3 regions of the Paenibacillus sp. FSL M7-1046 genome follow, and region 2 is predicted to be linked to each of the others. Evidence: riboswitches for the same ligand, from Rfam matches in the RefSeq annotation. Region 2 holds a riboswitch; each other region holds the start of a gene.
The links. A riboswitch is a leader RNA that binds a small molecule or an ion and turns the genes downstream of it on or off. The one in region 2 is predicted to bind cyclic di-AMP.
Positions count from the first base shown of each region.

Region 1: another riboswitch for cyclic di-AMP. It lies ahead of NYE29_RS09895 (3D domain-containing protein); the one in region 2 lies ahead of NYE29_RS07125 (hypothetical protein).
Region 3: another riboswitch for cyclic di-AMP. It lies ahead of NYE29_RS25855 (APC family permease); the one in region 2 lies ahead of NYE29_RS07125 (hypothetical protein).

Region 1 is NZ_JBBOXB010000001.1:2,281,196-2,291,977, forward strand. Features, by position in the region: gene yabG (sporulation peptidase YabG) at 1-327, opposite strand, end outside; gene rsmA (16S rRNA (adenine(1518)-N(6)/adenine(1519)-N(6))-dimethyltransferase RsmA) at 430-1,314, opposite strand; gene rnmV (ribonuclease M5) at 1,311-1,862, opposite strand; gene NYE29_RS09895 (3D domain-containing protein) at 2,015-3,175, opposite strand; cyclic di-AMP (ydaO/yuaA leader) riboswitch at 3,466-3,693, opposite strand; gene NYE29_RS09900 (TatD family hydrolase) at 3,892-4,662, opposite strand; gene NYE29_RS09905 (HD domain-containing protein) at 4,717-6,000, opposite strand; gene NYE29_RS09910 (AbrB/MazE/SpoVT family DNA-binding domain-containing protein) at 6,306-6,560, shown strand; gene rsmI (16S rRNA (cytidine(1402)-2'-O)-methyltransferase) at 7,026-7,931, opposite strand; gene NYE29_RS09920 (tRNA1(Val) (adenine(37)-N6)-methyltransferase) at 7,931-8,701, opposite strand; gene NYE29_RS09925 (initiation-control protein YabA) at 8,873-9,238, opposite strand; gene NYE29_RS09930 (PSP1 domain-containing protein) at 9,269-10,069, opposite strand; gene holB (DNA polymerase III subunit delta') at 10,209-10,782, opposite strand, start outside.
Region 2 is NZ_JBBOXB010000001.1:1,662,568-1,673,349, reverse strand. Features, by position in the region: gene NYE29_RS07170 (DEAD/DEAH box helicase) at 1-2,050, shown strand, start outside; gene NYE29_RS07165 (DUF2290 domain-containing protein) at 2,043-2,750, shown strand; gene NYE29_RS07160 (hypothetical protein) at 2,950-3,144, shown strand; gene NYE29_RS07155 (hypothetical protein) at 3,861-4,427, shown strand; gene NYE29_RS07150 (hypothetical protein) at 4,446-5,078, shown strand; gene NYE29_RS07145 (hypothetical protein) at 5,257-5,406, opposite strand; gene NYE29_RS07140 (hypothetical protein) at 5,346-5,477, shown strand; gene NYE29_RS07135 (hypothetical protein) at 5,557-5,745, shown strand; gene NYE29_RS07130 (hypothetical protein) at 5,823-6,275, opposite strand; gene NYE29_RS07125 (hypothetical protein) at 6,304-6,813, opposite strand; cyclic di-AMP (ydaO/yuaA leader) riboswitch at 6,938-7,120, opposite strand; cyclic di-AMP (ydaO/yuaA leader) riboswitch at 7,541-7,729, shown strand; gene NYE29_RS07120 (hypothetical protein) at 7,836-8,252, shown strand; gene NYE29_RS07115 (glutaredoxin family protein) at 8,449-8,691, opposite strand; gene ytxJ (bacillithiol system redox-active protein YtxJ) at 8,688-9,014, opposite strand; gene NYE29_RS07105 (SDR family NAD(P)-dependent oxidoreductase) at 9,211-9,933, shown strand; gene NYE29_RS07100 (ThuA domain-containing protein) at 9,973-10,608, shown strand; gene NYE29_RS07095 (spore germination protein) at 10,745-10,782, shown strand, end outside.
Region 3 is NZ_JBBOXB010000001.1:5,789,858-5,800,639, reverse strand. Features, by position in the region: gene NYE29_RS25900 (ABC transporter permease) at 1-43, opposite strand, end outside; gene NYE29_RS25895 (ABC transporter ATP-binding protein) at 49-897, opposite strand; gene NYE29_RS25890 (hypothetical protein) at 1,053-1,388, shown strand; gene murB (UDP-N-acetylmuramate dehydrogenase) at 1,470-2,381, opposite strand; gene NYE29_RS25880 ((2Fe-2S)-binding protein) at 2,567-3,376, opposite strand; gene NYE29_RS25875 (ABC transporter ATP-binding protein) at 3,421-4,227, opposite strand; gene NYE29_RS25870 (FecCD family ABC transporter permease) at 4,345-5,379, opposite strand; gene NYE29_RS25865 (FecCD family ABC transporter permease) at 5,376-6,437, opposite strand; gene NYE29_RS25860 (iron-hydroxamate ABC transporter substrate-binding protein) at 6,663-7,703, opposite strand; gene NYE29_RS25855 (APC family permease) at 7,878-9,695, opposite strand; cyclic di-AMP (ydaO/yuaA leader) riboswitch at 9,821-9,980, opposite strand; gene NYE29_RS25850 (disulfide oxidoreductase) at 10,208-10,639, opposite strand; gene NYE29_RS25845 (DsbA family protein) at 10,639-10,782, opposite strand, start outside.

The sequences.
Region 1 (10,782 bases), 620 kb from region 2:
ATGCAGCACTTTGCCCGGCACCTCGAAATAAGCCGCCTCCTTGGGGGATTGCGGCCAGCCTCCCGCAACAGTCTCTCCGCTGCGCTGGCTCTGTTCCTGACGGTCCTTACGCAACCTTGTCAATGATTCCTTCGCTTTGATCTGTGCCTGCTGTCCCCGTTCTGTAATACGGGTAGGCGGCACTTGAACCAAGTCGTCCAGGGGAGCATCCGCCAACAGGCGGAATTCTGTGCCTTTGATTACGGCTCCACTCTGCACGATGTTCTCCACCCGGAAAGTTACATCTCCACCATAAGATTTGCGAACGACCAAGTCTCCTAAATTCATGACAACACCACCTCTACCCCCATCGTATGGGCAAAGGTCATGGTTGGTTCTTAAACAGCCGCATTTTCACAAGATAAAGCGCGATGTTTCACGCTGCATACTCTAGGCGATTCCTGCCGCCAGCAGCACAGCGCTAAGCCGGGCGTACTCCGCAATACTCAGCGTCTCCCCGCGGCGGGTTGGCTCTATGCCAGCCTCAGCCAGCAGCGCCTCCAGGCGCTCACGGCCTTCTCCCGGGAAGAAGCGGGCCTTGAGATTGTTTGCAATTGTCTTGCGCCGCTGGGTGAAGGAAGCCTGGACCACCTCAAAGAAATGCTTCTCATCAGCCACATCAACCGGCGGACGTTCTCTGACCTTCAGCCGGATTACAGCAGATTCCACATTTGGCTGCGGGATGAAGACCGTACGCGGCACAATACAGACCAGCTCAGGCTCACTGTAGTATTGCACGGCTATGCTGAGGCTTCCATATTCTTTGCCGCCCGGAGAGGCCGCCATACGCTCAGCAACCTCCTTCTGGATCATTACCACGATATTATCCAGCGGAAGTTTCTCCTCCAGCAGTTTCATCAGTATAGGGGTTGTCACATAATACGGCAGGTTGGCAACCACACTTACTTTGTCGACGGTTGCAAAATCCTCTGTGAAGAGTTCCTGCAGGTTTACCTTCAGCACATCATCATTGCGGATTTTGACATGCGGGTACGGAGACAATACATCCCGGAGAATCGGAATTAGTCTGCGGTCGATCTCTACAGCAGTCACCGCACCCGCAGCCATGGCCAGCCGTTCAGTAAGCGCCCCGATACCCGGACCAATCTCCAGGGCGCCCGAAGAGTCGGTTAATTCTGCTGCGTCCACTATTTTATCAAGGATATTCTGGTCGATCAGAAAGTTCTGTCCCAGACTTTTTTTGAACGAAAAACCGTAGCGCTGAATAATTTCTTTGGTCCGTACTGGCGATGAGATCTTGTTATTGCCACTCATGAAGTAATGCCTCCCTGATCAATTTGTGCGAGAGCTCCGGAGAATTCTTCCCGCGTGATGCCAAACATAGCCAGCCGCTTGTATAGCTGTTTGCCGTTGCAATACCCGATGCCAAGCACGTTGCCCAGCGCCATCCTGCGCTCAGCCGCTCGCGGATGCACCAGCATGCCCGCCGCCATAAGATCCTCCAGCCCAATTAGGGCAGGGGCCCCTTCAAAGGAGGTATGTACATGCTGCAGCGCATGACGGATCGCTTCCGGTGATGCATTCTCAACACCGATATCCCCTTTGCGTGTAGCATCCTTCTCCGGGATGAATGCATGCTTGCAGCCTGGCACCTTGGAGGAGACAATCTTGCGGATGCGTTCGCCGGCATGATCGGGATCCGTAAGGATGATCACGCCTCTGCGTTCCATTGCCAGGGCTATCTTGGCGATAACCTTGCGGTCTACCGCTGAACCGCCAGTCTCTATCGTATCGGCCTCCACCGCCCGCTTGACGGCAACCGTATCACTCTTGCCTTCCACCACAATTAATTCCTTAATCATACACGTTGCTCCTTCCTGTAAAACACAAAAAGAAGAGGATTCGCTCCCCTTCTTTTTGGCTAAAGAATGTATAAGTGATGAGCGGCAGCCCGTTCTGTCAGTGCTACCCTCACTATAGCTTATAAACCGTTAATTTGCAAAAACAGACCTCGTTAATTCAGCTCCGGCTTCACTGGACCGATCACATAAATGGTCCGGGACTTGCGGCCGAAATTACGGGCATGGCTCAGTGAATCGTAATAAACATCCAACTTGTTGCCTTTGATGGCACCGCCGGTATCCTCTGCTCGGCGAAACCCTAATCCCTCAATGTACACCCACCAGCCGATAGGAATTACATTCGGGTCCACAGCTATTGTCCGGCCTTCTGTTACGCGTGTGCCAGAAGCCGTGCGGGTCCCAATGCCTGGCTCTTCCGAAGAATAGGCTGTCATCGACACATTTTTGATCATCTTCTTGTATTGGAAATCTACGCCTGCCTTGTGCACGACGTTACTGCTTTTTGCGGAAACTTTGGTTGTTTTGGATGCTGTACTTTTTTTGGAAGTTGTCACAGCAGCTACAACGGGCTTTGGCAGGGGCTTCGTACCAACATAAACAATTTTATGTTTGGTAACCGTCTGTACTTCCTTGCCAATCATGCGCATAGAGACCAGTTCTCCATCTTGGTAGACCTTCTCGATATGCTGGACCATGACGCCTGGTGCGCCTAACTGTGCCACTTTTACGGTTCCCTTGTTCAGGGAAGGATCTGAGGTCTTAATGACCTGGAATGGCAAATTTTGCTTCCGCTCTACAATCTGCTTGTTGATGCGGACAATTTTAATTCCCATGCCGGCCGATACTGTGGTGTCAAGCGAAGGATATATCTTGTCATTGCTTTTCAGGCTTAAACCCAGTTTGCTAATGGCGTCACCGATAGTGTCTTCGGTGGTGTACAGCGTTTTTGTTGCTCCATCCGCAGTGAGACTAAACTTCTGCGCACGATTGATCACGACACGGTCGCCGTCCTGTATCTCATCACTAAGGCCAATAGATAATTCATCATGCGGCTGCAGCGAAATTTGTTCCTTAGCCAGCACATCACTGAGCAGCGCTTCGCGCGTTTCCAGCGTCTGTGCTTTCCCGTCTATTACTAAAAATATCTCTTTCTTGCTCTGACCGTGTACGTACAGCAGAATGAGCAGCGCGATAACGATTGATACCGCACCTGCAAGCGAAAGTAAGCGAGGATTCACTTGCTTCCACCGTAATGCGAAAGACCTGCTGGATGATTGCGAATCATGGGATACTTCTGGTTGGAATACGCCCACTCTCTCCATCCTCCTTACATAGCCCCGTCGTCAAGTTGTATATCAAGGTGACTGTATGATTGCTGACGAAACTAGGTTTGAGATTGCAACAGGATACGCCCGCATTGCTTCAGCGTTTCCTGCTCATGGATCGCCTGCCCGGCATAATTACTCCAGATACCTGTTATACAACAGTATGCTGGGAACATTCGCATTATTCAAAACAAAAAAAGCCCAAAAAAGAGTTCACAGAGGACTCTTTCGTGGCTTCTCCGGATGTCAGAATACGCGGGAATGTTTATGCACGAGGTTTCCTCTCTTACTTGCGCTTACGGGGTTAGCTGTCGGGTTCGGGCATAAGAGAGACGCCCTATCTTAGGTCACCCGCTCACGGCGGTTGCCCTCAAATTCACCCCAAAGACCACGTGAAGAAATCAAATAAATTCTGCGGCATTTCTGTGTTGTACTCTATGTACGGACATGCGGCAGGCATTATTGGTTCCCCCGTTCTCCATACGGAGACTCAGCGAGACGATCCATGATTCAGTGACTGTCACAGTAACAACAGCTCACTGCACTGAAAAGATGATATCCTGTTTTGATGCATGTTGTAAAGGACGATTCAACCACGTTTACGCAAAAAAATGATTAAAATATTGTAATATTCAGCCGTTTTTAAATTAAAAAAGTTTAATATATCGGCTATACTTCATTTTTCACCGCTTTTACTCCCGATTTCAGACAATCCCAAATCGTTCCAGTGCGTTCGCATACGTAATTTCCGCCAATTTCTGTAAATCAATCCCTTTTATTTCCGCGGCAGCCTCTGCTACTAATCTCACATGTGCGCTCTCATTTCGCTTGCCCCGGAAAGGGTGCGGTGTCAAATAAGGCGAGTCCGTTTCAATCAGCAGCCGGTCCAGCGGAGTCTGGGCCAGCACCTCTTTTGGCACTCTGGCATTCTTGAATGTAATCGGTCCGCCGAAGGACAGGTGAAAGCCTAAATCCAGGCACATTTTGGCTATTTCCCAGCTGCCGGAGAAGGAGTGCATCACCCCGCCTATTTCATCAGCCTTCTCTTCACGGAGAATCCGCACCACATCCTCATGAGCATCACGGTTATGAATACAAATCGGCATTTTCAGCTCACGGGCTAGTCCGATTTGTTTGCGGAACACTTCATGCTGTACCTCTTTGGGAGAGGTATCCCAATAGTAATCCAACCCAATTTCTCCGATGGCGACTACTTTTTTATGACTGCACAGTGAGGCGATCCACTCGAGATCCCCGTCCCTCATATCAATGGCATCCTGCGGATGCCAGCCGACGGCTGCATAAATATAATCATAGGTTTCAGCAAGCTTCATGGTTGTTGGGATTGTTTCCCTGTTAAAGCCAATATTAATCATTTTGGTAACTCCTGCCTCGAGCGCATTGGCGATTACCTTTTCGCGGTCCTCGTCGAATTGTGGAGCATCCAGATGGGTGTGCGTGTCGAACAATTGCATGTTACATCCTCTTTTCTGTCATAATTTCTATGATGAATTCCAAGTATTTTTGGATTACTTTGCAAAGATTTCTGCGATTGAAGAAGGCAGCATTGGAAGGGCTTTCTGCAGCTTATCCTGTGGAAAATACAGGTGATACCGGCCGCGGTGAATTCCGCTGATGGAGCGTACGATATCTGAAACTTCAGAGATCTCCCTCAGTTTGTCATGGCGGTCAAGCAGCAGGATTTGCTTGCTGTCAAAGCCTTGTCCCGGACGAAACACATCATAGGGCAAATCTGTCGGAAAATCAATTTCCAGATCATAATCGGCATCTAGCCCTGCCACGGCAAAGCTGCGGCGTATTTCGTCAATCGTCTCGGAATCAAGGTTCTCCATCTCTACATATTTATACAGTTTACGATGAATAAACCGGCTGCACAAGTCGCTTAACAACTCATCCTTCTCCAAAGTCCACTGCATGAAGGCGGTCTGTATCATAGCTTCGTCCAGCAGCAGATATTGCTCCACCGTAACCTCTCCGCGGAACAAATCACCTAAAGGATCAATCATGAACCGGAATTCATAACCGCTCTGGTACAGCTCTTTGGCTCTGCGGAAAATTTGCCGCAAAATGATTTCGGAACTGCGTGTGACCGGGTGAAAATATACCTGCCAGTACATTTGATAGCGCGACATTAAGTAATCCTCGATAGCGTGCATCCCTGACTCCTTAACCACTACTCTTCCATGGTACGGGCGCAGCATTCTTAGGATCCTGTCAATATCGATCGTCCCATAGTTTACTCCCGTGTAGTATGCATCGCGGAGCAGATAATCCATGCGGTCAGCATCCAGAGGGCCGGAAACCAAGTTGACTACAATTTCATGCTCATATGTTTTGGAGATTACCGAAGCTACCTTGCCGGGAAAATCCTCTGCCACATCCCGCAGAATCGCGGTGATCTCCGTGTCCTCCAGAATGATCCGGCAGGTCCAGTCTTCATGGTTCATTTCAAAGGCTTCTTCTATAGAATGGGAGAACGGGCCATGCCCCAAATCATGCAGCAGCGCTGCACATAGAGTGAGCAGGCTCTCCTCCGGCATCCAATCCTTATACCCGCTTCGCTCGAACTGCGAAATGATACGGCGTGTAATTTCGTAGACACCAAGAGAATGTGAAAATCGGCTATGCTCTGCACCATGAAAGGTTAGATAGGAGGTGCCAAGCTGACGGATGCGCCGCAGACGCTGAAATTCCTTAGTATTGATCAATCGCCAGATAATTGTGTCCTGCACGTGAATATAGTTATGAACCGGATCTTTGAAAACCTTCTCTTCTGTCAGCGGTTGCTTCATGTGTTCAACTCCTTCGAATAATATAATTAGAAATAAGAGGTAATAGGTAGTATAATAATGAATAATGTCGCACTTTGTCGAACTATGTCATTTTAACGTTTTACAAATCGACAATTTAATTTTATCTGCATTTGTATAAATTTATGTGTAATGTAGGCGATATAAAAGTTTTATTAAAAAATTCCTTAAAATTAGCCTCAAAAAAGGTTGACTGTTTTGGGAATGGTTGGTATTATAAATATCATAAAACGGTGAACAATGTCGAATAATGACGCTTTTGAACATTGAGAGGAGCAACGATTGTAATGATGAAATCAACAGGAATTGTAAGAAAAGTAGATGAGCTTGGACGGGTTGTTATTCCGATCGAATTGCGCCGTACACTGGGCATTGGAGAAAAAGATGCGCTCGAAATTTACGTGGACGGTGAGCGGATCATGCTTAAAAAATACGAGCCAGCTTGCATTTTCTGCGGCAATGCTGAGAATGTAACCTATTTCAAAGGAAAAATTGTTTGTCATGAATGCATTTCTGCTATCCCTACCCCTGTGACAAACTAGAACAAATAGGTTATAATAGGAACTAATCAAATTGTTAATTCTAACCTTTTTATATCTCCTTGGCCTCCCGTTGATGCGGGAGGTATTTTTTATGCTTTTTTACCCTCCCAAACCCTCCCTACAGGGAGGGCCCCAAGGGCCCCGGCCCTCTGGACACCCGGAAGCTTGTCTAAACTCGGCGGCTGCGCGGAAGAGAGTAACGGTAGCGGCAGACCGGCCCTCTTTCGGGCAAGCCCTCAGGGCCTTGCCATGCGAGGGATTTCGCCATAGGCCGTTCGCCTATGGCGGCTGCGCGAAGGCGCTCCCATGCAACGTTTGGGCGATAAAGCCGCTCTCCCTACGGGAATCGCTATACGGTGGCACGGGCCAGTGACTTTAGCGCTTGCTGGTTGCTGGCTGGTGAGCTGCTTTTTCTGCTTTTGCCCGCTCTCCCTGCGGGAATCGCTTTACGAAGATAAATGCCCTTTACTCCCTGTCCAACAATGCATTGTAAATATCGCGTTTGGCCAAGCCACGGTCTGCGGCGGCTTTTTTCATAGCTTCCTTCCGTGCCATTCCTGCGTTTTCATAGTGAGCGACATGCAGCTCAATGCTGAGCTCACGCCACCAGGAGGATTCAGCAATCTCAGCCTCTTCTTTGCTTTCCCCTTCAACCACGATTACATATTCGCCAAGCGGCGGATGTTCGGCCAGCCAAGCAGAACATTCCTCAATCGTTCCGCGCAGAAACTCCTCATAACGTTTTGTCAGTTCACGGGCCAGTACTACCCGGCGGTTGCCGAATGCCTCCTGCAGATGAACCAAGGTTTTGGCTACCCGGTGCGGCGATTCATAGAACAGCAAAGTCCCCTGCACAGAACGAACAGCGGATAATACACTACGGATATCTTTACGCTCCCTGGGCAGGAACCCGACAAAGGTAAAATTTGTGGTCGGCAAGCCGGAGGCGATCAAAGCTGACAAAGCCGCGTTAGCTCCGGGGATCGGAATGACCGGAATATGGTGGCTGACGGCCAGTGCTACAAGATCTGCTCCAGGGTCGGAAATTGCCGGCAGACCGGCGTCGCTGACAAGCGCCAAATTTTTACCTTCTATTATATAGCGGATCAGTTCCGGTCCACTGGCAGCCTTATTATGCTCATGATAGCTGAACAGCATGGAAGGCGTAATTTCAAAATGGCTCAGTAACTTACGCGTCTGTCTTGTATCCTCGGCGGCAATAATATCACATTCTTTTAAAGTGCGGACCGCACGGTAAGTTATATCCTCCAGATTGCCGATTGGCGTAGCGACCAGATAAAGACAACCGCATCCTGGCGGTTTAATTCCATCATTGTTATTTTGAAAGCTGCTTTGGCATGTTATAGTCATCATTTACCCTCTTTGTTTCCATAATAAATATCCATAATTTCCGGACAGTATTGATTGTCCTCATTATATACGATCAGCGGCGGTTGTAAACGCACCTCAGGCTTTCCATCGCGTGCAGCTTCAATCAATACCATATTGGCTTCCAAATGCGCTCTTGGATGCACGAAACGAATCAGCTTCGGCTCCAGTCTGTTTTGTCTCATCAGGCTGATAATATCCACCAGACGCTGTGGCTTGTGTACCATACTTACCTTGCCTCCGGTGCGGACCAGTCTTACACATGCCTGAATCACCTCTTCCAGCGTGCAGCCAAGCTCATGGCGGGCCATCGCTTGATGTGTATTCAGCTTGAGATCGCTTCCGTTAAGCGGCATGTACGGCGGATTAACGGTAATCGCATCGTATACACCGTATCCAGCCTCATTATGCAGTTCACGCAAATCCCCTTCATGTATCTTAATCCGCTCCTGCAGGCCGTTTAAGGCTACACTACGGCGGGCCATATCCGCCAAACGGGGCTGAATTTCAATACCTTCTATAGAAGCTTTGGTTCGTGTAGTGAGCAGTATCGGAATAACTCCATTGCCAGTACAAAGATCAAGTACTCTGCCGCGTGGCGGTATACCTGCAAACCGGGCCAGCAGTACGGCATCCATCGAGAAGCTGAACACTTCATCACTCTGAATAATCCGCAGATCATGAGTCAATAAATCATCCACCCGCTCCGTTGGCAGTAAAGGAACAGGTATTTCGTTAGAAAAATTCGTCATTGTAATCTCCTAAAAGTTTTGTTGAGCATACACTTCAATGAAATCCTGCGAAACAAAACTCGCTTCGGAAGCATACGCTTAGTTTTGCCTGAACCTATGCCCGCTTTCATCAGTCTGCGCCCTTAAATTCAAAAAAAACCGTAGGCGTAAATCTCCTACGGCTGGATATCCTCATTTATTAAGAAAAGAAAGACAGAACAGACAATCACCTTCTGTGCGCAAATGGCCGAAATAGACATTGCAGATGTGAAAGCCTTCATGATACAGCCGGGCCAGATTGTCATAACCTTCCCCAACTACCTCTTCTGTTCCCTCTCTGGCGGTCAAAAGAGCTTCCGCCTCCGCAGTATCAACGGCAGGGTCCAAAGGTGCGTCCCTCTTCAATATTTTGCGGAGCTGTTCATTCTCCAGACTAAGCCTTTGATTGGTTTCCATCAGTTCCTTAACCGTCTGTTTCCAATCTTCGAGACTTGCGCGCATGCTTTCCATCTGCGCTTCCATCTCCTGCATGTGTGCAAATATATTTATCTTCTCCAAGTTTCCACCCCGAAAGTAACCTTATATGGTTTACTTGACGACAACATCATCCATTGGAAGTTCCTTAACTTTGCCCACTTCAAACAGCTGTACATGAACCGTGCGGGTTCCGGCATTAATTCCTACCACCTTGCCGTCACCGAGTGAGGTTACGACAATCTTGCCTACCGCCGGCATTTCTTCCTTCGTGCTTTCGTAATTATCATGCTCAAACTTCAGGCAACACATCAGCCGTCCGCACAGACCCGAGATCTTTGTCGGATTAAGCGAAAGGTTCTGATCCTTAGCCATCTTGATCGATACCGGCTCGAAATCTCCAAGCCAGGAAGAGCAGCACAACACTCGTCCGCAAGGCCCCAGACCACCCAGCATCTTAGCCTCATCACGCACACCAATCTGCCGCAGCTCGATCCGGGTACGGAAAATACTTGCCAGGTCCTTGACCAATTCGCGGAAATCGACGCGGCCCTCGGCAGTGAAATAAAAAATAATCTTATTGCGGTCAAACGTGAATTCCACATCCACAAGCTTCATTTTGAGGGCATGATCGCGAATTTTATTTAAACAGGTGGTAAAAGCGTCCTTGGCTGCACCTTTGTTCTCTTCAACCACACGTGCGTCGGTTTCTCCGGCAATACGCATGACCTTCTTGAGAGGCAATACAACATCCGCTTCCTGCACCTCTTTTTTGCCAACGACAACTCTACCGTATTCGACCCCTCTTGCCGTCTCAACAATAACGCATTGATCGCGTTCAATCGGGAAATCAAGCGGATCAAAATAATATATTTTACCCGCTTTTTTGAAGCGGACACCTACTACGCTGTACAAAAATTAACCCCCTTGTTTGCCGGTAAAGGAACCCTTAAGCAAGTCCGCTCTCTGGTGATCCATGCTTGTCCTTCCTTATCCGTTAAACCCATACTTCCAGGCTGAAGCGACATATAGAGGATATATCATAACTAACCCTTTAACTTTCCAGTCGGATTAAGAACTGTTCCAGACACAGTTGGGCATTGGCATTGGACCGGAGCCTCCGCTTGCTCTCCGCCGCGAATTCCATATAAGCCACCCATTGTTCCGTACTCCGCTGACGGGCATGTCTGGAAATAAAGTCTAACTGATCTATGAAAACGATGCTTTCGTGTCTTCGGTACAGGAAGTAAAGCATATCTTTAAACCAAAGGTGGAACATGCTGAAAAGAATATCCAAATGTTCACCGAGCCCGGCCTTGAACAGCTTCTGCCCTACGGTTGCTACCGCAGTGCTGCCTTTGCCCAAAGACTCCTTAGCTAATTGTAACACTAGATTTCTCATTTCTGCAAACCAATTCTGTGCCAAAAGTTCCCTGCAGCCATCAAGACCTGAAGTCAGCGACACTGCACACCGGGCTAGCGGCACGGGAACCCCCTCGCCGGATAACGCCTGGAGCATAATATCCGGATGCAGCGGACTAAACGGAATACGCTGAGTCCTTGACTGGATCGTTGGAAGCAGGGAACTGCTATTGTCGGAGATTAAAATGCCTACTGCCGGAGCAGGT
Region 2 (10,782 bases):
TCCTATTATTAGAGAAATGGATGAAGAAATAAAGTATCCAAGTTTGTTGATTATCAGTCAAAATCATGGTGTGTTACTTTTTAAGTGTAACGGAATAAATCGAGTTAGGGATAGTGAAGAAATTGAGAGTCTAGCCGAAGAGTTGAGTAGAATTGAGGATTTACTATTTTCCAAATTGATAAAAAGCACAAATAAAAAAATGAAGATTGGTAAAAGAGAATTATCGTTTAATTTAGCCTCTGCGCTATATCTACCTAATTTTGAAGAGCAGTATGACCAAGACGAATTAGAGATGAGTGTTTTGCTATCTAATAAGGGAATTAATGATTTCTTTATGGAGCATTTTGTTGAGGATGCAATTGAGGAAGAAACGATTCGTGAAATTTATTCTATTATTGACAATTCGACTGCAATTGTTAAACCAAAAGAAAGAAAAGTTGCTAAAGAAGATAAGACTTCAAAAGCATACATATTAAAAAAGTTGGAAGAAGAAATAGCGAATTTTGATGAAGAACAAAAGTATGCAGCCTTGTCTCAACTAGAAGGCCCACAACGAATAAGAGGGTTAGCAGGTTCGGGTAAAACAATTATCCTGTGCATGAAAGCAGCGATATTACATCTTAAATATCCAGATAAAAAAATACTCTATACCTTTATGACCAAGAGTTTATACGATTATATCCAATTGTTAATAACAAGATTTTATAAAACTATGGGAGATGGAAACCTCCCGGACTTCGATAATGCAATACATGTTAAACATGCTTGGGGTGGTAGTAACATTAGCGGTGTATATTATGATTGTTGTAAGAGAAATAACGTAATGCCAATAAATTTTTCGGATGCAAAAAGGCTTGCTAAAGGGAAAGACATTTTTGATTTTATATGTGAAAAACTCTTAGCAGAAACAAAGGGAAGACTAGCACAAGAATATGATTTTGTTTTGATTGATGAAGCACAAGATTTTAAACCTTCTTTTTATCAAATGTGTAGAGGGATTGTAAAAGATGATTGTATAGTTTGGGGATATGATAATTTACAAAATATATTTGATGTTAAAATGCAGAACACAGAAATAACATTTAAAAATGAATTTGGTGCTAGAGGTATCAATTTAGCCACGCTACAAAGAAACCACCCTGATATGGATAACGATATTGTACTATCTAAATGTTATAGAAATCCCCGGGAAATTTTAGTCACAGCCCATGCCCTTGGGTTTGGTATATACAATGAAACCTTGATTCAGACTTTAGAAAACAATTCGCATTGGGAGGATCACGGATATATTGTAAAGGAAGGGAACTGTGTTGATGGTCAACTAATGGTAATTCAAAGGCCTGTTAAGAACAGTCCACTATCAATTTCAAAATATCAGCATCCGGATGAAATAATCGAACTTTATTCAGCAGATAATTGGAATGATGAATGCCAATGGGTTAGTGATTCTATTTATAAAGCAATACATGAAGATAATTTGCGTCCTGACGACATTGTGATTATTTCACTTGATGATAAGTATGCCAAAAGATATATGAAAGCAATCAGTGATCTATTGTATGAAAAAGGAATTAATTGTAATAATGTTTTGGAGAATTATTATCAAAAAGGGTTTGCTGAAGATGATTGTGTGACTCTATCAACTGTTTATAAAGCAAAAGGACATGAGGCACCTATGGTTTTTGTTGTAGGCTGCGATGTACTTGAACATGAGAAGAATAATCGTAACATGAGAAACCGTGTATTTACAGCCTTTACCAGGGCTAAAGCATGGCTGAAAATTAGTGGTCTCGGTATAGAAAAGCACTCCATATGGAGTGAAGTGAACGAAGTAAAAAACAATCAATTCCAGTTGGAATTCACCTATCGTCCTACACATGTCATAGAAAGGGATCTAGATGAGATTAGTGTTAAAAAAGCAAAGTTAAGAGAAATAAGAAATGGATTGAAAAAACAAGGGATTTCTGAAGGAGAATTAATCAAGTTCCTAAATGAACAAGATGACGACCTGCTTTCTGATGATGAATATAAGGATAATGAAGATGAATAAAGCGAGCATACTCAAATCAATTAATGATGCGAAGAATTTGTTGAGCGAATCTGATTTACTAAAGGATGTAAACAAATCTAGAAAATTTACCTTGGATTTTGGGAAGTATTCTAGAGAATTCATGGAAGTATTTCAATCTGATAATTATGATGAGATTTATAAAAAGGCAATGAAAAATATGGACTTTGACTTTTTACTGATTGACGATTCATTCTTCCAGTTTTCATGTACCTCTGAAGAAGATACTATTGACGAAGGCAATTTGAGGTATGCATATTTTGAGAATCCGCGGAAATATGACACCTATGAAGAATTCTTGGCTAAATGCGGATTTTCTTACGAAGAGTGTGGTGAAGAATTTTACTTCGAGTATGAGCAAGAGATTGCAGAAGCTAAACTAAAGGATTCTGTAACACCAATTAGATATGACTATGATTATGGTTTATATACTCCAATAGAACATTCAATATCACATTTTCACTTTGGTCATAATAACAATATCAGAGTGGCTACCTCGAAAATATTGACGCCAACGAAATTTGTTAGTTTTGTAATGCGAAATATGTATACAAAAAAATGGATGCAGGCCTTCACTAACGAAAAATTCAAGACCACATGTTTAACGGCGCGTCAAGCTTGTCATCCGATTGACGAAAGATTTTTTACTGAAGATGAGAAATTATTGCTGCATATCTTTTAGTTATTAGACTTGCTACTTGCTTACAGTGTTTTAAGTAAGAGCTGTAAATTATCTTAATTATAATTATTAGAATTACAACTTATCTCATTTGTAACTGATATTTATCTCAAATGGACATAAAGAAAGCACTGATAGCGGCACATTTTAGTCTCAATTATAATGGTTACTCACAATATAAACCTTTTGAGGAGTGGCAAGGATGAATAAAAAGCATGAACAAACATTCGGGTTGCTGTTTGCAGTATCTTCGTTAATCGCACTGGTCGCCAGGTTAATGCCGTCCAATGGATCGAATCTGCTTGATTTTATTCAAGGGCTTTTGACAGGAATGGGCATTGCCGGTATGATTGCGTCATTAATCATCTTTGGCAGACATTCTAAACGCGCACACTAAGAAGTGATCATAGGTTTTACTGAGGAAGCCGCGGTTCGGAAACCGCGGCTTTTTTATATTGAATTAGTGACTCCGTTTAACGAAACCGATAAATAGGCCTTCATATGATAAAGAGGGCCTGATGACTATCATATCTAAAGTGAGGTCATGCTTTTACATTTACCAATACACGTTATATAGATAAGAACCTGTGTTTTATTTGTAAAATTTTGTGCAATTGTTGTAAATCACTTAGCTTATAATTCAGTAAACTAAAAAGATTAAGCGAGGAAGATTCTATTGTCTAGCAAAACTGGGGAGTTGAATTTGTAAAGAATCAACTAGTTCTTATGAACCGTTTATTGAAGTAAGATCTAGAAAGAATTTTATTTATGTTTTCAATTAGAAAAAAAGGAAAAATGTCCTATTAATATAAATGTCATCCAGTGTTATGATTAGTGTGCTTAGAAAAGGACTAGCTGGCCAGCATCTTTTTCAAAAAGCTTAGGTTTTTGTGCCACAAGTAAAGCTTGTAGAGTAAAAACATTTTGGGTAATCGATTCTAAGGCTTCGTAATTTAAAAAGCAGTTTGTAGATAAAGAAAGTCTCTCAAAGTTTGTATAATACTTATTAATCGTAAAACATTTTAATTAATGTGTGAAATTGCTTTAATTAGAATCATTAGTTAATTAATAGAAATAAAATCCTTTAAAAAATTATACAGGTGGTGTTTTTAAATGAAGAAGACAAGATTAGTAGGCACTTTACTATCCGTTTTTATTTTGGCTATATGCATTCCAACTAGTGCATTTGCTGATTTTTTTGCAGGCGGACGTTCTTCTGCAAAGTTTAATGCCTATTACGATTCTTCCGTAGTAACATATGGATATGAAGGAATATATGATACGGCAAGAGCAAGTTGGGGGGGGATTTCTTCTAATGTTGCCATTGGGAAAACCACCTCATCGAGTGGCTTGCCAGACAAATATTATGTTGGCTTTTCAGCTGATCCTACTTTTCTTGGATTATCTTCTTATTACGATGCTAATGGAAATCCCGTAAATAATAATGTACCAAGAGCATTTACGACCTTCGCAAGCTATAATAATAATTTAATTGTATATGAATCTCCTGCTTCATCAGCAGTAAGAATTTCAAATGCAATTCATGAACTTGGTCATACCTTATCTTTGGCTCATACGACACAATCAGGTATAACCGATTCTGTAATGTTTCAAGGTGTTCAAACAATTGGCCCTCAACAGTATGACAAGAACCAACTTAAAGCAAAATGGGGAAATTAAAATTAGGGGTGATACATTGTGTTGAAGAAAAAAATTAAATTTAACAGCAAGCAGATAATTATCCTTGCTTTGATAGCATTAACTATTGCCATTATCAATACTTCAGGATTGGAAGCAAACAATAAAGCTGAAAGTACGCCCATTGAAAAAGCAGAGACAATAAATATGGATGCAAACTATATTCTATTTAATGATGTAAATCAATTAGACCAAGCTGCAGACTTAATTCTCGTTGGTAGTCCTACAATGGATTTTCCTGAAAGAGAACATATTACAACGTATTTTGGAGATGGAGCAATTCAGGACTTCTATACACTAACTGATTTGAAAATCGATAAAATTTTAAAAGGTCCTCAAGATTTTAATCTTGCAACATCGCAATCGCTTAAGATTATTGAACCAATAGGATATGCAAAACCTGAAAAAAAAGAAAATAAGATTACTCGTGAAGAATATTCTGAACTAGAAAAAGGGGAGAAATATATTATATTTTTGATGCAAAATGACCAAGGTCAGTACGTTGTAATTAACGTGAACAACGGTAAATTCAACCTTAATGAGACAGAAGTTTCTTTTGCTTCGGATTCAGAGAATGTAGAACATGAAAAAATTAAGAAGGAGGTTTTTTCGAAATATAAAATAAAAGAATAATGATTTATTTATGATACCAAATAATAATGAGCTGCATTATGCGCGCATTGAAAAGTGATCATAGGTTTTAACTAAGGAAGCCGTGGTTCGGAAACTGCGGCTTCCTTTAGTTCGCCCAGCATGGGCGCTATCTCTAGGGTTCATGTCCAGAATGGTGAAGGCAGTACTAGCCATTAGCTTAGACAAGGGTATCCACCGTGAACTGAGTCAGTACCTTTAAGCTGGTGCGGATACTTCTCGCTGGCGGATACACCAGTCTTTCAAACGATAGATAGATGGTTTCGAAGGAAGCTGCAAATGTGCCTTTGGAAGCACTGGAAGAACCCACGAATCAAAGCTGTTGACTATGATGCCTCTGTTTGCGTTCTAAGGCTTGTTTCTATACGTCTCTACATATAGAGAATGGAGAGTTCAGGATCCTGCTGGTTAAATGAAGGGTTATAGTGTACCTTATTTAATAAGATAAGGAGTGGTAATCTTGAAAAAAAACAATCAAATCCCCGCGATCCTCGCAGCTTCAATTCTGCTGATTCTGCTCAGCAGCATGCTTAAGCCGGAGGGCTCTACCCTGCTGGGTGTGCTGCAGACGTTAATGCTCGGAGTGGGCTTGCTGGGCTGCTGTACAGCGGCCTGGAGATTCGCAAAAGGCGGCAAGGGCAAGAGCTGAGTATAAATAGAAAAGGCCGCAGCACTATGCTGCGGCTTTTTCATGCGCTTTGACAAGTTGCTATATTCCATACGAAGCTATACAACAAACAAGTTTGCTTCAGGCCGCAACGTTTCCAACCGGCACATTTGCTCGCGCACATGTCTCAGCCGGGTTTTCAGCACCGGCACGCTTTGCTCAAGAATGGTGCTGATTGCCGGCAGGGGCAGCAGCATGCCGTACCATAACACCTGCACAATCTGATCCTCCCAGGCTAATCCATTGGAAACAAAGAGGCTGCACTCCTCCGCAGCCCGGGAGCACTGCTGAATGCACTCCCGGTACGCATCCAGAGAGAAAGGCTGCGGGATGAAATCATCATGAAGGTACCGGGTATAAAGCTCAGTGAAGGTTTTCATCGCAGTCTTTTCCGCAACGGCACCCTCTCCCAGCAGCAGACTGGTGAGTGCATAAATATTTCCGGTGTTCTTTTGGACATATTCCGCAAACTCGCTGGCAGCTGTCCATTCCGGGGATAATGGGTCTGGCATGTCTTCACGTTCCTTCCTGAATAAGAAATTATAAGATGGAGAAATAAGTGATGGATCTGTCCATTAGCTCGGCTATGTCCGGTTCCTGCCAGCTGCCTTTATGCAGCAGGGAACTTGAAGGTTTATAGTACATCCGTCTGAAGGGGGGCGTACCGCCGGCCCCAGCCGTACGGGAATAGGGGACCATTTGCAGATGTGACGTGACGACCTTGCCTTGCAGCTTGGCTTTTAAATCCAGCAGGGCCGTTTGCACGATTTCTTGCTGACCCGGCTCCCACTGCGCACCTAGCTGCTGTACAATTTCTATGGCTTCTTCTAGCCTGTGATTGCGTATACTTCTCAGAAAGCTGCTCCATTTAATGACGTCAAAATGATCGCCTTCCGCAGACAGTATCCCCGCTCCCCAGCTGCACCCAGCCTTGCACGTAAGCTTCAGCACACCATACCGGCACTTGCCGGATGACTCCGCGGCATGATGGAATGGCCAGGGGGCATCGAATACAAACACTTCTATACGTGACAGCCTGCGCTGGTTCATTTCGTTTTCCCTCCTACCCATTTATAAGCTGCAGCCTCAGCACAAAAAACCGCAGCAGAGGAGGACCTCTGCTGCGGTTTTGGTACAGGCTTAAATACACCTGGCGAAAACACGTGGCGGATCAAGGTTCTCTCTAGTCGCTTACGGGGTTAGCTGTCGGATTCGGACGGTGAGAGTCGCCCTACCTAATGAGACCACAGTCTCCTTCGGATTCACCCCAAGAAAGATTCTTATCTTCCAGGTAAGGCCCTGCGGGCCTGATGGTTCCCCCGTTTCCCGCATTGCGGGAATTCAGCGTTCATATCGCATTTCATGCATTGGATTCAAACCGAATCATACCTTTTCGCATGAGCTTTGTAAAAAGAAAAAAACATTCTTCTGAGCCGATTTTCAGGGGATTATGGCAAAAGAAACGATAAGAAGTGCTAAAAGGGTGTTTATCAACGATTTTCAGCTTTTTATCTCGTGCATACGACTGCTTTTGATTTAGGGTGATTAGAGCCCAAAAGGCAATTTGCTCAACAGCGGGTGAATATAATCACAACGCTGAATGCTTTTTCGCAAATCGTTGATAAGCCGAGTAAATAAGAGGAATGATGAGATTGAGGCTTAAGTAAGCGCTACCCGATCTGGATTGGGTTTACTAAATGCATTATTTTGGCAGGTTTGGCGGTTTACAAGGCCGTGATCGCCAGAGTATGATTACTTCTGTTTACTACACAATCGAATACGCAGTCCGCTTAATTTCCGTTATGGAAAGCGGGGGAACCAACAATCGGCAGCCGATGTGAGAGTCGGAGCCGGTTATGGGGTGAATCCTGTGAAAGTGCGAGAGAATGCTCGCATGGATACAGGTAGGGCGACTCTCACTGCCCGAATCCGACAGCTAACCTCGTAAGCGTATTAGAGAGGATGAGCACAATGTGACCGTTAATTGGACCACAGAGGGAATTCCTTTGTGGTTTTTTGCTGTGTTCGTACGGGCAAATGAATGGAAGTCCTAGGCCGGAGGAGAGGAAGATATGGCGAATTCGGAAGAATATGTACTCATTAACGCTCCGACTAAAGCGGGGGAGCATTTTATCAAAATCTTAAAGTTCAGAGGCTACAAGATCGCAGGAATCGCCAACAATGCAGCGGAGAAGCGGCGTCTGGAGGAACTGGGAATCGAGGTCAATCTTGTGGTGGATACACATCATCAGAATACATGGTTCCGCCCCTCTTTTCCGGTAGGCAGAGTATTTCTGTTCGAGAGCAGTGTGACCTTATGCTGCCGGTATATCCAGATGTGCCGGACCTGGACGACAAAGCCAATATACGTAATTACGACTTCGATGAATCCCAGACTGGTCTATAAAGGACTTGGAGCGGATTCCGTCATCTATTCCCACAGCGGAAATGTCTCTTTTCTGGCGGATGTCTCAACGAATCCAGGATAAGGCCAAATAAAAGGGCAAATAAAAGGCATCTCCTGGACAGAGGTCCAAGGAGATGCCTTTTTCAAAAATATAAGAATTTATATGTTTCACACGATAACTTATCCTTCTATTTCTCGCTGAAACGGTACCGTCCTTAAAAAGGACGGCAAAGCCGTTTCCACTTGAATATAAATATTTATATGCCTCACGCTATGAATTATTCAGCGGTTGCTCCAATAAGCTCCTTAAGTTCGGAAACGTTGAAGCCCTTGACTGCGCGGCCTTCGTACACAGTAACAGGCACACCCATGAAGCCCAGCTTCTCGACTTCTTCCTGATACACTGTACTTGTCATAACATCACGCACCTCGAAGCTAACCTTTTGCTCGGTTAGCCACTGCTTCACTTGATTGCAGTCGCTGCATCCTGTGGTGGAATAGACAATTACCGGCTGGCTCATTGGCTCACAGCTGCCTTGATGGCGTCCCGGGTGATTTTCCAATGGGAGGTGTTCCAGCGGACTTCGCCGTCTTCCAGCAGGAAGATCTGCGGAGATTCATGCTTGATCCCGAAATCTTCGGCAATCTGATTGGACAGCGGACGGTCTTCAATCACATGGACAATGGCAGCTGGAGTCTCGGAGCCTTGCGTATAGGCAGTGAATTCCTCGTTGGCCTTGGCGCTGATCGGGCAGGTAGTGCTATGCTTGAAAAGCAGTTTTTTACCTGGTTGCGCAACATATTGCTGCAGTTCTTCCAGAGTGTGAAGTTGTTGGATAGACATCGGTATCTCACCTTCCTATAAGTACTTGTAACTACGATTGTAACATAGTTCAAAATTAAATCAAAAAGGAAGTTAGAGCACCCCTTTCAGCAGAATTACAGTCCCATGAAGGACGTTGAAAAAACGTGATTGCCATGCTAATGTGAAAGAGATGCCGCGTGTATCCTGAAGAATCGTAAAGGGTGTGTCCATATTCATGAAAAGGGTTGCTTTTGTTACCGGTGCTGACCGTGGTTTAGGTTTTTTTCTGGCAAGCTGGCTTCTAGAGAACAAATATTCCGTATTTGCCGGTCAGTATATGAAGGAGTCGGAATTGCTGGACGCACTGAAAAAGCAGTACCCGGACCGATTAACTCTGATTCCGCTGGATATCGGCGACCGTGAGAGTGTCAAGCAAGCGGCACGCAGCATTTCGGGCAGTACCGCTCATGTTGATATGATTATCAATAATGCCGGTATTATTCATAGAGCTGATGATGCCACGATGCTTGTTGATATGGACGATGAAGCCATGGCTCACATTTATAATGTAAACACGCTTGGTTCTTTGAGGGTCAGTAATGAATTGATGGGCCTGTTAATGCAGAGCAAGCAGAAATTGATTGTTAATATCTCCTCAGAAGCCGGAAGCATTGGCCGGAACAAACGGATTAATATGTACGGATACTGTATGTCCAAAGCAGCGCTTAATATGCAGTCCTCCCTGATGCACAACCATTTGAAGGTGATGGGCGGGCAGGTTATGGTCTTTCACCCCGGCTGGCTGCAGTCCTATATGAATGGTGAGAAGGCTCTGGAGGCACCTATTCCTCCTGAAGAGTCGGCGCGTAAGATTATGAATATCGTGCAGGAGCACAAGAAGTATATGGGTGAGGAGCCGGCTTATCTCGACCTGGACGGCAATGCCTGGCCCTGGTAACTATACACTAAGAGAAGCAGGAAGAGAGGCGGGAAGAACATGTCTGAAGGGAAAGCACTTGCACTTGGCAGCTACAGTGAGGTGAAATACCATCCTTTTGCCGGTGTGGATCATGAGATTAAGCGCATTCTGTCACCTGATCTGCAGGTGGAGGCTTCTGAAGATTACAGTCTCCTGAACAAAGACAACCTCGAGGGATTGAAGCTGGTTATCGCTTATACCGAATTTTCCGATCAGAAAATAGCCCCGGAGCAAAGTGCCGCTTTGCTGTCTTATGTAGCGGGGGGCGGAGGTCTGCTCGTTATACATAACGGAATCTCCCTGCAGCGGAATCAGGAGCTGGGCGCCATGCTGGGCGCGCATTTCACCCATCATCCGGAATACACCTCCCTGCATATGAAAATACCGGCACACGGGCATCCCATTATGCAGGGGATCAGCGAGTTCGTCATCGAGGACGAGCCGTACTACTTTGAAATGCATCCTTATTTTGAGACGACCGTGCTGGCAGAGTACCTTCATGAAGGGGCCATGCGTCAGGCGGCCTGGTGCCATGAGTTCGGACTTGGCCGTGTAGTTTATCTGATGCCGGGGCATCATTTGCCTTCCTTCTCGGTAGAGCCGTTCCGCCAAATGATCCGCCAAGGCGGAATGTGGGCAGCGGGTCTGCTGTAACTCCTATCTTTGAATCGTTTTAGCACATCATAACAGCTGCACGTTTCCCAAGAGGAGCATGCAGCTGTTTTTTTGATGTATGAATGTTCCAGCTTCGGTCAAAATAGGGTTACGAATAAAAAGGGGGACGCATGGAATGTGGAAGATGCTATGGGATCTTGTGCCCGGCTGGAA
Region 3 (10,782 bases), 4.1 Mb from region 2:
TGCTTAGCAAATCCTTGCATTCATGACGGATCAGCTTCGTCACTTGACTCAACTCAGCTCACTTCCCGTCAGGGCGGCGAATACGTCTGCCAAAGAAGCTTCTTTGCTATGCAGGCTGATAAGCTTCCCGCTCGCCATAAGCTGATAAATGTGGTCTTTCGTCATCTCGTCCGCCAATGGCCAGGATGTGCTCATCACTTGATTCTCTTGCCAGTATTCGGTTTCAATCTCTGCCTTTCCATAAGCCTTTTTCAAGCTCAGCGGGTTATCCAGTGCGACCAATCGTCCAGCATGCATAATGCCTACACGGTCGCTTAACTCCTCCGCCTCATGCATATCATGGGTGGTGATGACAATCGTAGTTCCTTCAGCCTTAATCCTCATTATGTATTTCCTGATAAGCGCCGCCGAGTTGGGATCCAATCCGCTTGTCGGTTCATCCATAAACAGTACTTTGGGCCTGTGCAGCAGGCTTCTGGCGATTAACACTCGCTGCTTCCAGCCTTTGGACAAGCTGCCAACCTTGGATTTCTGTCGTTCCTCCAGTTGCAGGCTGCCAATCACTTCATCCACCCGCCCCTTGGCCACACCGTACAAATCGGCAAAAAGTTCAAGGTTATCGCGGATCGAACTGCGTACATATAGATTTGGCAGCTCAAAGACAACCCCGATCTGAGCGTGAACCTTCTTTTTATGTTGTGAAACATTCATGCCATTAATCATTATTTGTCCTTCACTGGGCTGAAGCAGGCCGGTCATCATGCGAATAGTTGTTGTTTTCCCCGCCCCGTTGGGACCTAGAAAGCCAAACACTTCCCCTTCCCCCACTGAAAAAGACAGCCTGTCTACCGCCCGCTTCTCCTGAAACGATTTCGATACCTCCGTAAGCTGAATCAATGGCCTACCCGCCTTTGCCTAAAGTTTGCTTTCCTTCAAGCTTATTCGTAGAAATTGAGAATATCCCAAGGAACTGTTTCAGAAATATGGATTCAATTTCAACGAAAGGGGTAACTTAGAATTTATAATCTCTTAAATAAGGATGGGATCAACTTATGGATCAAACGGTACAGAAGCTTATAGATTGGCTCGATGCTCACGCAACCACAACCATTGTAATCAAAAAGCAGGAGCTTGAAGATCTCGATACAGTCCACTTTCAATTGGAAACCGTAGAGTACCGCACAGCTGAGGATACGGTCGATGATTATCTGGATGATGCGCTTATCTTAAGAGGTTCAGGCAATACCCTGAATGCGGATGGTGAACTTGTGCCGCTTCCACAGCATAGTTATGAAATTGCCGTCAGCGGACTACGTTTGGATAATCTTGGTGAAGATAACGCGGAACTCCAGACAGATAGAGCCAAGTATGCTCTCTCCATAAGCTAATCGGAATACTAAGAGCCCACTGCACATGTCTCTATGCAAAGAAAGGCCGCGGTATTTACTCCCGCGGCCAACGATATAAAGTTATTCTTCTCCGATAATTTCCACTTCAGTCTCCAGCTCGACTCCGAATTTATCCTTCACTGCAGCCCGCACATGCTGAATAAGTCCGATATAATCGCTCGCAGTGGCATTATCTGCGTTGACAATAAATCCGGCATGTTTACGCGAGACTTCCGCACCGCCAATCCGGGTCCCTTGAAGCCCGCTTTCCTGAATCAGCTGTCCGGCATAACGGCCCGGCGGCCGCTTAAAGACACTGCCGCATGACGGGTATTCCAACGGTTGCTTGGATTCACGCAGATAGGTCAATTCATCCATGGAAGCTTTAATTAAAGCAGGATTTCCCGGATTTAGCGCGAATCTGGCTTCCAGCACGATATATTCACCGCTAGCAAAAACACTTTGTCTATATCCCCATTGAAACTCATCCCCTTGCAGGGTGACCAGCTGCCCCGCCTTATTGATCGCAAGTGCACTTTGCAGCACATCCTTAACTTCGCCTCCATAAGCGCCAGCATTCATGTAGAGAGCACCGCCAACTGTTCCGGGGATACCGCAGGCAAACTCAAGACCTGCCAGTTCCTGCTCCAGGGCATACCTGGATACATCAATGATCTTAGCACCGCACTGGGCGTACAGAAGATCTCCTTGAATCCCCATACTGTTAAGGCCTGAGGTCTGCAGGACGATCCCGCGGATCCCACCGTCACGGATAATTACATTTGAACCATTTCCCAGTACTGTGAGAGGAATATCATTCTTCCGGGCATATGTAACAATATTTTGAATTTCCTCATAAGTGGCAGGTTCAGCCAGTATATCTGCACGGCCGCCCATTTGGGTGAATACATAATCCTTAAGCACTTCATGGCTTTTTACCGTACCGGCTGGAGCCAGTTGCTGCAGATCCTCTTGAATTTTGCTGATATTCATCCTTCATGCTCCTTTTACGCTATGAAAATAATAAATCTTACCTTCTATACTGTTATGTTGATCCAGCTTTACTTTGAACTATGGCAACCACAACTTTAACAACGAACAGGCTCCCTTGTCAATGACGGGAGCCTGCTGCGGTATGCCTGCTATTTTTAGTATGAAACAATTTTTACAGTTATACCCTAAACCTGCGGCGATGCAGCTTGAATGCGGTATTCGGCTCTACGTGTGGCCCGTTCCTCTTCTTTCAGACGGGGGCAGGTATAGCAGACACTTCCGCCTTCAGTCCGATAATACAGACAGCAGCGGTTACGCATGTGTACCCTCTGCTCTGGATCAGCAAGCGATTCGATCTTGCGCACCTCAACATCAAATGGATTTCTGGGAAGCTGGAACACTTCCGCAGCCAGGCCTTTCCTCAGATAACTGTAGTCGTCCTGCACGTGAATCAGAAATTCCTTATTGCTGTCGCCTGCTGCAAGCATTTCAATGTAGTAGTTGAACTTAGACGGGAGCTGTCCCCAGATCTCCCCCAGTCTCAATCCGCTGGCGGCAGACATTGTACACAGCAGCGGGCTTGCTGTGTTCCTGTAGAACTCAGTGAACACTTTATTACGCCAAGTAACCCGACCCTGTTCGTCAGCAGGCGCTGGCTCTATCACCCAGGAATTCAAAGAGAAGGCAACGCGGCAATACCCGCTCGCCGGAATGAGATGAATGCGCAAATTAGATAAGCTGATCACCGGCACATTGGAATATAACGAGACCGAATATTGTACTGCTAGCGCCAAGCTGGAGAACCAGCCGCCAAAGTATGCAGCCACAGCCTTATCGTCCAGTGCCTTCATCAGCGGTCTGTAGCAGTCCACAAATGCTCTCATACCCTCTACATTAATCAGATCCTGCGCTGTAAATGAATACCTCGCCTCCTCTGGGGGAGATGGATAAAGATCAAATTTGCTGCCTATGTCTTTTATCTGTGCCTCATTCATTCCGTTTCCTCCTTAATTCCCCTAGCTAATCCTTCACTTGTCAATTACATGCCGACAGCTTTATAAGCAGCAAGCTCGTAAGGAAGGCATAAAGGTACACCTGTGCGTGGATCGGGAACGATATCACATTCGATTCCGAATACTTTGCGAAGCACATCTGGTGTCATAACCTCCATCGGGTTCCCTTCGCTGATGACGGTGCCTGACTTGATCGCTACCATATGCTGCGCGTAGCGGGAGGCATGGTTCAAATCATGCACCACCATAATGATCGTGCGGCCCTCTTCCTGGTTCAGCTTCTGCAGCAGCTGCAGTACTTCCAGCTGGTGAGCCATGTCAAGGAACGTGGTCGGCTCGTCAAGGAACAGGATATCTGTCTGTTGTGCTAGAGCCATGGCAATCCAGGCACGCTGGCGCTGTCCACCGGAGAGGCGGTCGATTGGACGATCATGGAACTCTTCCATCCCGGTAACGGAAATCGCATTGGCGATAATCGCACGGTCTTCAGGAGTCATGGTGCCGAAGCCCTTCTGATGCGGGTAACGCCCGTATCCAACCAGTTCGGATACAGTCAGTCCGTCCGGAGCCGTCGGGTTTTGCGGCAGGATGGCCAGTTGGCGAGCCACTTCTTTAGTAGATAGGGTATGAATTGATTTGCCGTCGAGCATGACATTGCCGCTCTTAGGTTTCATAATCCGCGCCATCGTCTTGAGAATCGTGGATTTCCCGGAGCCGTTCGCTCCTACCAGCGCTGTGATCTTCCCTGTTGGGAGAGACAGGTTCAACCCTTTAACAATCGTAGCCTCCGCATAACCAATACTCAGCTGTTCTGTATTCAAACGTTCCGACATGATCTTCACTCCTTGAAAGTTTTATGGAGCATGCGCTCCTTTAAGATTAACGACGCAATAAAACTGACTTCGTAAGCATTCGCTTAGTTTTATGGAGCATTTTGCTCCTTTAGTTAATCAGGCCTTTGATTTGGCCAGTAAATATAGGAAATAGGGAGCGCCGATCAGCGCAACTACAATACCTGTCGGTATTTCAGCCGGCTGCAGAATCCAGCGGCCGATAGTATCCGCAGTAAGCAGCAGCAGCGCGCCGATTAAGGCACAGGCAGGCAGCAGCACCTGATGCTTCGGTCCAACGAGCCTGCGGGCGAGATGGGGCGCAATCAGCCCCACAAAGCCTATGCCGCCGCTTACGGCGACACAGGAGCCGGACAGCGCGACTGCGGCGGCCAGCAGCAGAATGCGTTCCTTCTCCACCGGCATGCCCAGCCCGGCCGATGTTTGGTCCCCGAGGTTAAGTACATTCAGCACCCGGGCTTTGTAGAACGCAAATGGCAGCAAAATAGCTATCCAAGGTGTCAGCGCAAGCACAAATCTCCAGTCGCCGCCCCAGATTTTACCTGCCATCCAGATCGCCACAAACTGATAATTCTGCGGATCCAGCCTTAACGACAGGATCAATTGGAAAGCATAGATGCCTGCACCTACAGCGATCCCGATAAGTATCATTCTTGTCGGCGAGAGGCCATCCTCACGCCGGAAAGACAGGAAATAAATAAGTGCAGCTGTAAGACTTGCTCCGGCCAGCGCCAGCAGCGGAAGAACAAAGATTGGAGCTGCCGAGGTTGCCGGAACAAATGAGATAAAGATAATCACCGCAAACCCGGCACCGGCATTAATCCCCAGTGTAGAAGGCTCTGCCAGCGCATTGCGCGATAAGCTTTGCAGAATGCAGCCGGAAACCGCAAACCCTGCGCCGACAAGCAGCGAGATCACTATGCGCGGTAGCCGGAAATCAAAAAGAATCAGCTTTTGCTGCTGCGTTCCCTCTCCAAGGACTGTGTGTAAAACATCCAGCGGTGATAATCGCATTAACCCGGTGTTCATACTGACAATAAAGATGACCACGATAAGAACCGCAAGTGAAGTCAATATAGCTGCTTCCCGGGTACGGCGTTGTTTCCCGGTGGGTGAGCGCAGAGCTTTGCTCATGACAGCTCCCCCTTCCGTTTACTCGCCAAGTAAATAAAGAACGGCACGCCGATCACTGCGATTAAAGCGCCTAGCGGTGTTTCATAAGGCGCGTTAATCATTCTAGCCGCAATATCAGCAAATACAATTAGTAAGCTGCCGAGTACTGCAGAGCAGGGAATAATCCAGCGGTAATCGACACCAACCAGATAACGGGTAATATGGGGGATAATCAGCCCCACAAAAGCAATCGGTCCAACCGTCGAAACCGCGGAGCCGGCGAGAATCACTACAATAATAATCCCGGCTGTTTGCACTAGCCTGGTCCGCTGTCCAAGCCCCGCCGCTACATCGCGTCCGAGACTAAGGAGTGTAATGGATCGGGAGATCAGCAGAGATCCTATCAGAGCTGCCGCAATCCAGGGAAACAAAATACGAAGCTGTGTCCAATTCGTCCCGCCGATCCCGCCTGCCATCCAGAAGGCAATATCCTGGGACAGATGAAACAGAATCGCGATTCCCTGGCTTACCGCCAGCAGCATAGCACTTACAGCGGCGCCGGCAAGGGTCAGACGCAGCGGGGTTAAGCCGCTATGGGAGAGCGAGCCAATCCCGAACACAAGAATGGCCGCCGCTGCAGCGCCGATGAAGCAGTACAGCATGATGTAGAGAAAAGAAGCAGATGACGCAAAAGCAAAAGCTAACGCCAATCCTGCGCCGGCACCGGCATTCAGACCCAGCAAGCCGGAATCTGCCAGCGGATTGCGGGTCATGCCCTGCATAATTGCTCCTGCGACGGCGAAACAAGTACCAACCAGCGCTCCCGCCAAAGCACGGGGAATCCGCAGTTCCCGAATAATCTGATGCTGCTGCAGATCCGGATTAAACCGGAAGACTGCCTCCCATACCGTCACCAGTCTAATATCCGCGGCACCCACCGAAACGGAAAGTGCCAGACCAAAGACGACAGCGGCAAGGCCGAAAATCAAAATAACTACCGCAGCAACCGGCCTTGTCTTCAGCGGTTGATCTCCTGACGGATTTGTATTGTTAGCTATAGAACGTGTGGATGACACCATAAGTCTTCCCCTTAATAGGATGAGTTCAATGTTGTAATGAGAACAACTATCATTCTCATTATCGCAAATATCTGAATTATGTACAAGCTTTCACAGCTCGCACTTTCACTGTGAACGATTAAGTCAATGTCCTAAAAAAAGGTGCAGGTCTTTGTATCTCAAGATACAAGAACCTGCACATCCCTCCACCGCTGAAGAGTTCTCTCTACACACAGTTAAGGCTGATTATTTCACGAGAAAACTCAAGACATCATCAATGGTTTTGGAGTTGGCAATGGCTCCGCTGTACAGCCAGCTGCTTGCCTCGCTAAGTTCATGAACATTTCCAGCCTTAACCGCAGGGATACCCTTCCAGATTGCTCCGTTAAGAATGTCAGAGGCTTCGGTCTTGTCACTGTTCACCAGGAAGATATGATCTGCGGTCAGTTCAGCCAATTTCTCCAGCGTGATCGGATTCCAGGTTGCTCTGGATGCCGCAGGGATTTCTGTAACCAGGTTTGGTTGCTTCAAACCCAGATCCCCGTACAATACAGCACCACTGCTGCGTGTTTCATCTACTATAAAGAAGTTCTTCGACACCAGCCACAGAATGGCGACCGAATCATCACCAATGGAGCTGCTGATTTTGGCTTTTGCATCTGCTGCTTTTTGATCGTAATCCGCAATGGCTTGTTCAGCTTCAGTGCTCTTGTTCAGGAGCTCACCGATTTTGAGCAGCGATTTGCGCCAGTCTTTGCTAATCTTGTCACCAAGGACATAAGTAGGTGCAATTTTGTTCAACTGGTCATACAGACCGTTCTGCACACTAGACTCAGACTGCACAATGTGGAAATCCGGGGCAAAGCTGGTCACAGCCTCCAGCGGAAGATCATAGCTGATGGTTGGCACATCTTTAAGATCAGCAATCAGATATTCCTGGGTTCCGTTTGTCACGGACCACTGCGCTACCGGGGTAACGCCCAGTGTTACCAGGTAGTCTTCCATATAAGAAGCAAGTACGCGCTGCGGATTAGCCGGTACCGTGACTTCATGTCCCATGGCGTCTGTCACCGTTTTCTCTGTAGCCGGCGCAGTTGTTTCCGTTGGCGCTGCCGTTGCTTCAGCAGTAGCCGTAGCCGTAGGTGCAGGTGCAGCGGTAGCTTCCGCTCCAGAATTTGCAGCATTCTCATTATTGCCATTGCCGCAAGCGGACAAGAACAAAGTCATAGCCATACATCCGATCAATGCCAGCTTCATGCTGCCTGATCTCTTATTGTTCGAAAACATTAAATACCCCTCCTGTATTTACAAGCATTAATGGTCAAAGGTGTCCGAGGCCTTCGCCTTACTTTTTAAATGATATTGATTCTCATTATCTCTGTCAACAAAATTATTCGTTCTATAAAAAAAGGTTGCCTCCGCAAGCTACGGAAACAACCTCTGCTAACCATATTTATCTGCCTATTTGTGCAAATGATAGGGCACTGTTGCTACAACTATATCTTTTTGATTCATTAGATAAGAACGAATGAACAGGCTGGTCTGATTATGCAGGATCGCCTGCCACCAATGTTTGGTAATGAACTGTGGAATCAATACGGTAATATGATCTGTAGTAGCGGTCTTCCACTCTACGGTATCGATAAATTTCACCAGTGGGCGGATAATGCTGCGGTAACGGGAACGAAGCACGATCAGGCGTACACCCGGGTTCCATTCCTCCCATTTCTGCTCCATCTTGTGAATTTCCTCTTCATCAAAACCAACGTAGACTGCCACCACATTATCTGTTAACGACTTCGCATAACTGATCGAATGCAGCACAGCGCGTGTCACACCCGCAACAGGAACAACAACGGTACTTCCTTTAATCAACGGTTTATCCGTAGCAGGACATATGCGAAGCTGATCAGCTATATTCATATAATGACGGTGAATGCGGTGGAATACGAACATGACAACCGGCAGGAAGATGAAGGCCATCCACACGCTGGAAAACTTGGTAATGATAAAGATAAGCGTAATCGTCAGGGTAGTCAGCATACCGATTGTATTGACTACAAATTTATTCTGCCAGCCTTTCGGCTTCGTTTTGAACCAGTGCACCATCATGCCAAGCTGCGACAGCGTAAAAGGGATAAATACCCCGACTGCATACAGCGGAATCAGCCCTTCTGTATTTCCGTGGAAAGCAGCTACAAGCACAGCCGATAATACTCCGAGAAAGATAATACCATTAGAGAAGCCCAGACGGTCTCCCCGGACCATGAAGGCATGAGGCAAATATTTATCTTTGGCGAACATGAACGCGAGCAGCGGAAACGCCGAGTAAGCTGTATTCGCCGCCAGGAACAAGATGACAGCCGTTATCCCTTGGATGAAAAAGTACAAACCGCCCCGGCCAAACGTAGATTCGGCAATTTGCGACACGACGGTGGATTTCTCATTAGGAGTAATACCATACCAGTATGCCAGCAGCGTAATGCCGGTGAACATCAATCCGAGGATGCCTCCCATCAGCATCAAGGTTTTGGCGGCGTTTTTTTCCGCTGGAGCTTTGAAGTTCGGAATGGCATTCGATACCGCTTCTACCCCGGTCAGTGCCGAACAACCGGAACTGAAGGCTTTGAGTAATAGGAACAGGCTGACATTGGAAACGGCGGAACCGATTTCCGGGATTTCGGCATGAGCGCCGCCTGTAATATATTTGTACACCCCGGCAATGATGAGTACAAAGATAGAGACCACGAACAGATACACCGGGATGGCAATAAATGAAGCGGACTCCGTCACCCCGCGGAGATTGATAATCGTCAAGATCAGAATGACGGAGACTGCAATAAGGACAGTATGATTATGAAGACTCGGAAAGGCCGATGTGATCGCATCCGTTCCCGCTGAAGCACTAACTGCAACCGTAAGAATGTAATCTACCAATAAAGAGCCGCCAGCCAAGAGGCCGGTAGGAACGCCCAGATTGCTTTTTGCCACGATATACGCTCCGCCGCCTTGCGGATAGGCAAAGATGGTCTGGCGATAGGAAAAAATAAGGATGGCCAGCAGGCCCAATACGGCTAATGCAATCGGCAATGAATACCAGATGGCGGTGAAGCCCGCGGCCACCAGTACAATCAGAATTTGCTCCGTTCCGTAGGCCACAGACGAGAGTGCATCGGAAGACAGAACAGCCAGTGCTTTCACCTTGGATAACTTTTCATGATCGAGTTCGTTCGACTTCATCGGACGCCCGATCAATAGTCGTTTTACCTTGCTTACCATTGTAGTAACAGTTCCTCTCTTTGTTGAGTTGAAACGGTAATACCGCGCGCCGTTTTCATTGGCAGGTTTCATAAATGCAGGCACAAAAATAAGCATACGGAAATGATCCGCATGCTTACGCATGCTCATTATCCCACCCTTGCTTACGAGGTTAGCTGGCGGATTCGGGCTGTGGTAGCCCTACGGTTCCGGTCATACTGACCTGCCTCCGATTCACCCCATTGACGTTGCCGTCAAGTTTGGTTCCCCCGTTTTTCCTTGCGGAAAATTCAGCGCATATTCAACTTCTCACAAGGACTAATAATAGTCTACAATAGCTTTTCAGTAAAGCGGTGAAAAAAATGAAAAAAGAATGAAAAAACATCCAAAAAGCTCAAATCCAAGATCGGGGATAAGTGGATCTTTCATTCTCTTTCATTATCCCAGCGTTCCGTGATTTTTGAGTGTTTTGGATGTTAATTGTGACAGAAATTAAGGAAATATTTTTGCTCTAAATTCTGCTTAGCCTTTTCTTATTCTGCTGGCTCTTCTTGGCGCCCGGTCCAGAGCAAAATTGCGATTAGAGCAAAAGCAATCAACGCAAGCAGAGGTACCGTAATGAACCCTAAAAAGTTCAAATAATCCTCATTGCAGGGTACACCAATTTTGCATGGCAAAATTTTACTGAGTGCAGGAATTTTCTGCTCTGCGTAATGGTACAGGGAGATGCTCCCGCCTATCAGACATAAAGGCAGCACATAAGGAATGATGCGTTTATCTCCCCGGTACGTGGCAATTCCGAGCAGAATCAGCTGAGGATACATAAAGATACGCTGGAACCAGCATAGCCTGCAGGGTTCATAATGCAGCACTTCACTAAGATACAAGCTTCCTGCTACTGCAATTACGGAAACAAACCAGGCCAGATACAGGCAGTGGCGTCTGCAGAAGGTAGAGAATTTCATCATTTGGCATCCGCCGAATCAAGGGCGATTTGCACCTGCGAGTCGATGGCTTCAATATCAAAGGCCTTGTCTACCTTGACTCCATTAACAAATACAGTAGGAGTAGAGGTCACTTTGCTGTCTTCGGCCAGCTTCATATCTCT